DNA from 2 places in the Pasteurella sp. P03HT genome. Region 1 is predicted to be linked to the other one. Evidence: riboswitches for the same ligand, from Rfam matches in the RefSeq annotation. Region 1 holds a riboswitch; the other holds the start of a gene.
What was found. A riboswitch is a leader RNA that binds a small molecule or an ion and turns the genes downstream of it on or off. The one in region 1 is predicted to bind molybdenum cofactor.
Positions count from the first base shown of each region.

Region 2: another riboswitch for molybdenum cofactor. It lies ahead of torA (trimethylamine-N-oxide reductase TorA); the one in region 1 lies ahead of moaA (GTP 3',8-cyclase MoaA).

Region 1 is NZ_JBSIUM010000004.1:169,560-174,375, forward strand. It holds gene pheT (phenylalanine--tRNA ligase subunit beta) at 1-797, shown strand, start outside; gene ACWIT3_RS05005 (integration host factor subunit alpha) at 801-1,097, shown strand; gene ACWIT3_RS05010 (NlpC/P60 family protein) at 1,172-1,663, shown strand; gene ACWIT3_RS05015 (gluconeogenesis factor YvcK family protein) at 1,724-2,647, opposite strand; molybdenum cofactor riboswitch at 2,859-2,998, shown strand; gene moaA (GTP 3',8-cyclase MoaA) at 2,987-4,000, shown strand; gene moaC (cyclic pyranopterin monophosphate synthase MoaC) at 4,057-4,533, shown strand; gene moaD (molybdopterin synthase sulfur carrier subunit) at 4,543-4,788, shown strand; gene moaE (molybdopterin synthase catalytic subunit MoaE) at 4,789-4,816, shown strand, end outside.
Region 2 is NZ_JBSIUM010000007.1:82,490-87,305, reverse strand. It holds gene torA (trimethylamine-N-oxide reductase TorA) at 1-1,480, opposite strand, end outside; molybdenum cofactor riboswitch at 1,501-1,637, opposite strand; gene ACWIT3_RS07245 (NapC/NirT family cytochrome c) at 1,641-2,756, opposite strand; gene thiI (tRNA uracil 4-sulfurtransferase ThiI) at 3,063-4,505, shown strand; gene ACWIT3_RS07235 (HI1450 family dsDNA-mimic protein) at 4,566-4,816, opposite strand, start outside.

The DNA.
Region 1 (4,816 bases):
TTGTGTTGCCAAACCCAATTTCTGTAGAAATGTCCGCAATGCGTTTATCATTGTTAAGCGGTTTATTAGGTGCGGTGCAATACAACCAAAACCGTCAACAAACACGTGTTCGTTTATTTGAAACGGGTTTACGCTTTGTGCCTGATAGCCATGCTGAATTTGGTGTTCGCCAAGAATTTGTCTTGTCTGCAGTGATTACTGGTGCGAAAAAATCTGAACATTGGACTGGAAAATCAGAAAGTGTTGATTTCTTTGATCTCAAAGGGGATTTAGAAAGCATTTTATCCTTAACAAAAGCTGGTAATTTGGTTAAATTTGTAGCAAAATCATATCCAGCGCTCCATCCTGGTCAATCGGCAGCCATTATGTTGAATAATGAAGAAATTGGTTTTATTGGCACCATTCATCCAAATGTAGCGAAACAGCTTGGGTTAAATAGTAAAGCAATCGTTTTTGAAATATTGTGGAATGCTATTGCAACGCGTAATGTAGTTCAAGCTAAAGAAATTTCTCGTTTTCCTGCCAACCGACGTGATTTAGCGCTTGTTGTTGAGGATACCGTAGCGGCAAGTGATATCCTTGACGTATGTCGAGAGGTAGCGGGTGATAAATTAACTCAAGTCAATTTATTTGATGTATACCAAGGTACAGGGGTTGCTGAAGGACACAAAAGTTTAGCAATTAGCTTGATTATTCAAGACAATGAAAAAACCCTTGAGGAAGATGATATCAACGCGGTGGTTTCTGTTGTGTTATCTGAGTTAAAACAACGTTTTAATGCTTATTTGAGAGATTAAATTATGACATTGACCAAAGTAGAACTAGCAGACAACTTAATCGAGAAATTTAATTTGAATAAACGTGATGCGAAGGAATTGGTTGAAAACTTTTTTGAAGAAATTCGCGTTGCTTTAGAGATGGGAGATGATGTTAAACTCTCTGGTTTTGGCAATTTTGAACTACGTGATAAAGCATCTCGTCCAGGCAGAAATCCCAAAACAGGTGAAAGTGTTCCTGTTTCGGCTCGTCGAGTTGTTGCTTTCAAACCTGGTCAGAAGCTCCGTGCAAGAGTCGAAAGAGCAAAAGTGAAAAGTTAATTTCTCAATTCAGCTATTTATTAAGCTATCCACGGGAAACCTTGGATAGCTTTAGTTTTTTATAAGAGCAAAAAATGAAAAATTGTTTAAAAGCATTGATGATCTTAAGTGGTGCTGTCTTGCTTTCCGCTTGTGGCAGTTCCACTCAATCAGGTTCGCAGTCTATTCATTATCAAGGGCAATTAACTGATCCCATTATGGTGATCACATTACTTAGTGAACAACAACGAGAATGGGCAGGGACACCTTACCGCTTAGGTGGACAGAGTAGAAAAGGGATAGATTGTTCTGGTTTTGTACAAAAAACTTTTTTAGAACGTTTTAATATTGCGTTACCTCGTATGACCTCACAACAAGCCAAACAAGGTAAATTTATCACGAAAACGGATATTCAAACAGGGGATTTGGTTTTTTTCAAAACAGGAAGAGGCCCAAATGGCTACCATGTGGGGATTTATGTCAAAGATAATTTATTCTTGCATGCCTCAACAAAAGGTGGCGTGATTTACTCATCGCTCAATAGCCCTTATTGGTCAAAGAAATATTGGCAAGCCAGACGGATTTAACATGAGTCAGTCGTGTTCCTTAATACGCGCGGTTGAAATTCAGACGTATTAAGGGACGGTTTATAATTCACCGACTAATTCATCAATAGCTTTGGAAAGTAGCGTACGATCATGTCGATAAGTGATATCATTTGCTTGTAATGGACGAGCCATCACATTGATATTCAGTTTTTCGCAAAAATCGACTGCATTTGTTGAGACAATCGCGCCGTCTATAATCGCTTTACCCACCGTATCATGAATCCAATTAATTCTATCAGATAAGGTCAATGCCGCGGCAGGACTATGTTCAACCCCCAAATTATCAATAAAAATCTTTTTTGCCTGGCTTTGCTTTAAAGTTTGAATGATCTCGGGAAGTAAAATCGGAGGTAGAATGCTGGTGAGAAAACTGCCAGGTCCAAACAAAATTACATCTGCCTCTTTCAAAGCATTCACTGCTTCGGGTGTTGCAGGAACAAGAGGAACAAGAAAAATAGATTTAGGTAACTCAGTGAGATTATCAATGCTGACTTCACCAACAATGCTAGCTCCAGATTGTAAGACCGCGGCGAGATGAACAGGACTTTCTGACATGGGGATAATATGTGATTTTACACGTAACAAATCTCGGACTAAATTCACGGCTTCAATAGGGCGAATATTCATGTTTTCTAGTGCCTTGAGCATTAAATTGCCTAAATTGTGCCCCGCTAGTTCACCATGACCAGAAAAACGATATTCAAATAAAGCAGATGCTGTACTCGGTTCGGTAATAATTTGATTTAAGCAATTACGTAAATCTCCCCATGCAATACCACCATGGTTTAAACGAATTCGACCAGTTGAGCCTCCATTGTCAGTGGTAGTCACAATACCCGTTAAACGTTCTTTCATAAAGCTCAATGCTGACATTAAACGACCTAAACCGTGTCCGCCACCAATGGCGACAATACGCTGTATGCTGTCTAGATGTTCATATTGATGACGTGTTAATTCTGGCATGTTATTTTCCTTTTGTGTCTATTTAATACAGACATATGACAGATGATAAAGTTCGTTTCTACACCATTTTGGGTAGTATATAATCACGCTATATAATAATTTATATAATTGATTTTAAAGAATTTTTCTATTTTATGCGCTAGATCATATTATTTGTTTGCAATCGTTTGAATATATCTTTTACAATACTGGGTAACAATTTGATTCACTTATTATCGCATAACTCCGAGCTTACTAACCTACGTTTTTTTAAATATGGTTGTAATGCCAATAGCAGAAGAGGCTATTCAGGGATACGCTGGAAACGGTTTATCCTCTCATGTTTTAGAAAGGTGTAAAATGCAATCTATTCCAATTAAGCAAGTTGAGCATCATCGTTTAGTCGATGCCTTCCAACGTCAGTATTATTACTTACGTCTGTCAATTACAGATGTATGTAATTTCCGCTGTAATTATTGCCTGCCTAATGGTTATCAGCCTGAAGCCAATAAGCCAAGTTTCCTGACTCGCGATGAAATTCATCGTGTTGTCAACAGTTTTGCTGCCATGGGGACAGAAAAAGTACGGATTACAGGGGGAGAACCTACTTTACGTAAAGACTTTTTAGCTATTGTGGAGACCCTTGCACAAATAGAGGGAATTAACCAAATTGCATTAACAACAAATGGTTTTCGCATGGCAAAAGAGGTCGCTGCTTGGAAGGATACTGGTGTGACTTCAATTAATGTCAGTATTGATAGTCTTGATCCAAGAATGTTCCATCGTATTACTGGTGTGGACAAGTTTGATGACGTCATGCGTGGCATTGAGCGTGCTTTTGAGGTTGGTTATCGAAAAATTAAAGTCAATTCGGTGTTAATGAAAGATTTAAACGACCGTGATTTTTCGAGTTTCCTAGCTTGGATTAAAGATAAACCTATTCAAATGCGTTTCATCGAATTAATGCAAACTGGTGAAATGGATAGTTTCTTCCAAAAACATCATTTGTCTGGTCAAGTGTTAGCAGATAAATTATTGCGTACAGGATGGACGCTCCAATCTAAAGGGGTATTAGACGGTCCAGCAAAAGTCTTTAGACACCCAGATTATGTGGGTGAAATAGGCTTGATCATGCCTTATGAAAAACACTTTTGTGCAAGTTGTAACCGTTTGAGAGTGTCTGCAAAAGGTAAATTACACCTTTGTTTATTTGGTGAAGAAGGGATTGAGCTACGCGATTTATTACAATCAGACGATCAACAACTTCAATTACAAGCGCGCATTTATTCTGCGTTACAAGGCAAACGTGAACATCACTTCCTACATCATGGTGATAGTGGTGTACGGGCAAATTTAGCGAGTATTGGCGGTTAAAATTTTCAGAAATTTAACCGCACTTTCATCGATTATCTAACTTTTAATGAGAATTTATGAGTACATTTACCCATATTAACAGCCAGGGCGAAGCCAATATGGTGGATGTTTCTGCCAAACAGGATACAGTAAGAGAAGCAAGAGCAGAAGCATTCGTGACAATGTCACCAGAAACCTTGTCAATGATTATGTCAGGTCAACATCATAAAGGTGATGTATTTGCCACTGCACGTATTGCGGGGATTCAGGCTGCAAAACGGACTTGGGATTTAATTCCGTTATGCCACCCATTGTTATTATCAAAAGTTGAAGTCAGCTTGACACCAATTGTGGAACGTAATCAGGTTCGTATTGAAAGTTTATGCAAATTAAGTGGTAAAACAGGCGTAGAAATGGAAGCTTTAACGGCAGCAAGCGTTGCTGCATTAACCATTTATGATATGTGTAAAGCCGTACAAAAAGATATTGTGATCGAGCAAGTCCGCTTATTAGAAAAGAGCGGTGGGAAATCGGGTCATTTTATTGCGAAATAAGGAAATACAATGTTAAAAATCTTATTTTTTGCACAAACAAGAGAATTAATTGGCGTTGATGGTTTGGAATTACCTGCGACGTTTGAAACAGCAGAGCAAGTTCGTCAACATCTTGTCGAAAAAGGTGACCGCTGGGCGTTAGCGTTAGAAAAAGGCAAATTATTGGTCGCAATTAATCAATCCTTGATGCCATTAGAAAGTGCGGTCAAATCGGGCGATGAAATCGCATTTTTCCCACCTGTTACAGGGGGCTAAATGAACGATATTCAAATTGCCGTTCAAG
Region 2 (4,816 bases), on a different contig from region 1:
TTTGCCATGCTTTCACTAAGGTATTGGTATCTTGATGGTGTACAAATGGGTTACCGCCTGCCCAGTAGATTAATTTAATGTCTGGGTAAGTGATTTCGGTACCATTAAACTTGATCGTTTTCCCTGGGTTGAGCAATACATCTGCGATACGTGCGAGTGGGAAGCTGATTTTCGCTGCTTTAGATAACCAAGATTGTCCAGTGTTTGTAGTATCACTGTCTAATGTTGCAGACATCGAACCAATTACACCGCCCGTTGTGGTTGGTGCACCACCATTTGAATAGTGATAGCTGAAACCAAAACCGCCACCTGGTAAACCAATTTGACCTAACATTGACGCAAGAGTGACTAACATCCAGTGAGTTTGTTCACCGTGACGTTGACGTTGCATACCCCAACCACCCATTAACATTGTGCGTTTTGATGAGAAGTCAGCTGCAAGTTGTTTGATAACATCAACGGGTACGCCACAGATTTTGCTTGCCCATTCCGCATCTTTTGCTTGTCCATCGACTTTACCGAGCAAGTATTCTTCGAATTTGGCATAGCCTGTTGTGTATTTTTTTAAGAATGCTTTATCGTGTTTATCTTGCGTTACTAAAGTATGCGCAATACCTAACATCAATGGAACGTCGGTTGCCGTATTGGTTGGGATCCATTCTGCGTTAAGCATTTTACAGGTTTCACTTTTGATTGGGTCAATACAAATAATGCGTTTGCCTGTTGCTTGATATTTTTTGAAGTACTCAATACCTTGTTGGTCGGTTGCAGTCCAAGCAATACGTAATGTAGTAAGTGGGTTTGCAGACCATAACACGATAATATCAGTGTTTTCTAAGATAGTTTCCCAGCTGGTTTGTTGTTCATAAACTTCGATGGTCCCCAACACGTGCGGCATAATCACTTGTGCAGCACCAGTAGAGTAGTCACCTTTATGTCCTACGAAACCGCCTGTGGCATTGAGGTAACGGTGTAATAACGTACGGCTTGAGTGCAGAGAACCCGAGCTTTTCCAGCCATAAGATCCACCGAAGATATTTTCAAATCCGCCTTCTGAACGAACACGTTTGAATTCTTTGTCGATTAAGTCGAGCGCTTGATCCCACGTGACGCGTACCCATTCATCACGACCACGCATTGTGGTGTCGCTTTTACCTGGGTTAGCTAAATAGCCTTTACGCACCATTGGATATTTGATACGGGTTTCACTGTAAAGTTGATCTGGTACAACGGATTGTAATTCGTTTTCAATAACAGGTGGAATGGCAGGACCTGATTTGACGGCTTTACCATTTTCAACTACCACGCCGAGTGGTCCCCAGTGCGCAGCGGTGACGATTGTTTTGCTTTCAGCTGCAACAGCATTTGGCGAAACAAGTGAACCGACTACGCCACCGCTTAATGATGCGCCAGCAATGCCAAGAGAGGAGTTTCTTAAAAACTCTCTACGTTTTACATCTACTTTGTTCTCTTTTTTCATATAAAGCCTCGCTTATTTAAGTAGTTGACGTTTTGACACCTTTCTAAATATGAGTGGACAATCAATTTCTCGGTTATCCATGGCATAAGCGAACTTATTGCTGGCTTGTTACCATATCTGTCGACTTAGGATCACAAGCTCGGAGTCAGTAACTAATTTTTTAGTGACTAGCACCAACCATATCTTTACTGTTACGTTGTAAATAAATAGTTAGCGCTCTTACTTCTTCAGACGTTAATGCAGTACGATCTTTCATTGAATTAACGACGCCAATCCATTGATTTGCTGTGTAGTGATCTGCCTCGATAACAGCATGGCACGCACTACAATGGGTTTGATTCAATTTATTGCCAAATTGGTTTAACGCCGCTAAATCAGACGTTATTTTGTCTTGTGGAACAGTAATCGTGAAAGCAACTTCTCTCCATTCTGAGTCAGTGACATCATCATGTACGGTTTTGATCACGCTTGCTTGTTCTTTTGCTTCCTCTTCTAATAGAGCTAAAATAATGCGTTTACCGAGCGCCATATAAACGATTGATTCGGCACCAGATTGTTGCCAACCTTGTAATGTGGCTGTGATTTTTTGTCCATCATTTTTCCAATCTGTTAAAGTGGCATAAGGCATTAAACGTATTTCGCCACCATTTGCAGTTTGTGCGGTGGAAATAGTTTGAGCATAGACGGGTTTTGAGTTATCCATCGCCAAAGCAGGTTCCGCTTGTGTTGCTTTCGTTGCGTCGGTTTCTTCTGGTATTTCAGGAAGGAAGTGAGCGATACCTTTATGGCAATCAATACAGGTTTGTCCATCAGATTTCGCTAACTCGTGCATCGTTTGTGCAGATTTAGATTGAGAAGCCATTTCCATTGCGTCTAAACTATGACAAGTACGACAGGTTTCAGAATTTGTCGCTTTCATGTCATCCCACACTTTTTTAGCCATTTCGTAACGGTGTTTTTCAAAGGCTTCACGGTCAGGAATTTTGCCATTTAATTCATACCAAACATCTTTTAAGGCGAAAACTTTCGCTTTAACGTAATGCAAGCCACCAGGAGGAACGTGACAATCAGCACAATTTGCGCGAATCCCTTTTTGATTAGAAAAATGCACACTGGCTTCCCATTCTTCTTGTGGGAAACTCATTGAGTGGCAACTAACACAAAATTCTGGTGAGCTTGTTTCGTGCATAACATATTGAACGCTAAATAATGCCCCCGCTCCGATGACCATGAGTGCTAAAGCCGCGAGTACAGAACGTTTTTTTATTTTTGACATAAATCACTCCAAAATTAAGTTATATACTTTTGTATATAACCAAGCGATATAAGAGGAATAAAATACTCATAACTGGTTAATTCATTTTAGGCGTATTTGGTACGTTAACTTTGATTAAAATCAAAAATAGCCTAAAGAATTTGCTTTTTTATGGTTATTTGTTTAATTGTTGGGCTTTCTTATAATTTTTCTTTATATAATGATTTTTATAAAGGTTGATTAAATTAAGTCAGTCGAAAGATTTTTATTATTGATGTGATCTGTTAGAATGCAGCGTTTAAAATTAAGATGATGTTGAAATAGACTATGAAATTTATCGTTAAACTTTTCCCTGAAATTATGATTAAAAGTGAATCTGTCCGTAAACGATTCGTGAAGATTCTAACAGGGAACATTCGCAATATTTTAATTAAATACGATGATTCAGTGGCAGTTGTGCGCCATTGGGACTACATCGAAGTGCGCTCAAAAAATGAAGAAAATAGACCGCACTTGATCGAGTTGTTACAACGTATTCCAGGAATTCATCACTTTTTAGAAGTCGATGAAAAGCCATTTGAAACCATGCACGATATTTTTGAGCAAACTTTACAAGATGTTGGCTCAAGCCTTGAAAATAAAACGTTCTGTGTACGTGTGAGGCGTAAAGGGAAACACGAGTTTAATTCTTTAGATGTAGAACGCTATGTGGGCGGCGGTTTAAACCAACATATTGCTTCTGCAAAAGTACAGTTAAGCAAACCTGATGTCACAGTGCGCATTGATATTGAAAACGACAAAATGATGTTGGTGAAAGCGCGTCATCAAGGCATCGGCGGTTACCCGATTGGTACACAAGAAGATGTACTTTCATTGATTTCGGGTGGTTTTGACTCAGGTGTATCAAGCTATATGTTGATTCGTCGTGGTTCGCGCGTGCATTATTGTTTCTTCAATTTAGGTGGTGCGGCACACGAGATTGGCGTGAAACAAATGGCGTATCACATTTGGCAACGTTATAGTGAATCACACAAAGTTCGTTTTGTGGCGATCAATTTTGAAGGGGTTGTTGGCGAGATTTTAGAAAAAGTCGATAACGGACAAATGGGCGTGGTGTTAAAACGTATGATGGTACGTGCAGCAAGCCGTGTTGCAGAGCGTTTTGGTATTCAAGCTATTGTTACTGGCGAAGCGTTGGGGCAAGTTTCTAGCCAAACGTTAACGAATTTGCGCTTGATCGATGAGGCTTCGGGTTGCTTAGTGTTGCGTCCATTGATCACCCACGACAAAGAGCAAATCATCGCCATGGCAAAAGAAATTGGTACAGATGATATTGCAAAATCGATGCCTGAATTTTGTGGCGTGATTTCGAAGAATCCAACCGTAAAAGCGATCAAAGAAAAAATTGAAGCGGAAGAAGGTCACTTCAATTTTGATGTGCTAGAAAGTGCGGTGCAAAATGCGCAATATTTAGATATTCGTCAGATTGCAGAGCAAACTGAAAAAGAAGTGGTTGAAGTGGACACCGTTTCTGTATTGGCATCGCAAGATGTGATTTTGGATATTCGTAGCCCAGAAGAAACCGATGAAAATCCATTAGAAATGGACAACGTACAGTTAATGCCGTTCTATAAATTGTCTTCACAATTTGCAACGTTAGATCAAAGCAAAAACTATCTTTTATATTGTGAGCGTGGCGTAATGAGTAAATTACAAGCGTTATACTTAAAAGAACAAGGTTTTAGCAATGTGAAAGTTTTTCGCCGTTAATTGCCGATAATCAATAAAAAATGCCGAGTATTTCTCGGCATTTTTGTTTGTGTGTTTTGATTATTTTTTCCAAATCACGTGGAATTCTCGATCTTCTTCACGGTGTGAAATCAGGAATTTGGCAAACACATCGTCCATTTCATCTTTATCGTTCACTAAACCAATCCACACTTCAGCATAAGCTTCAGGATCAATTAGCACGCCAATTTCCATCTCCCAATCATCAGCGGTTTCTACAAATTCTACGGCACCACGTTCTTCAAATTGTAAGTTGAAAAGTAAAATATCAGCAGGATCGAGATTCTCAGGGG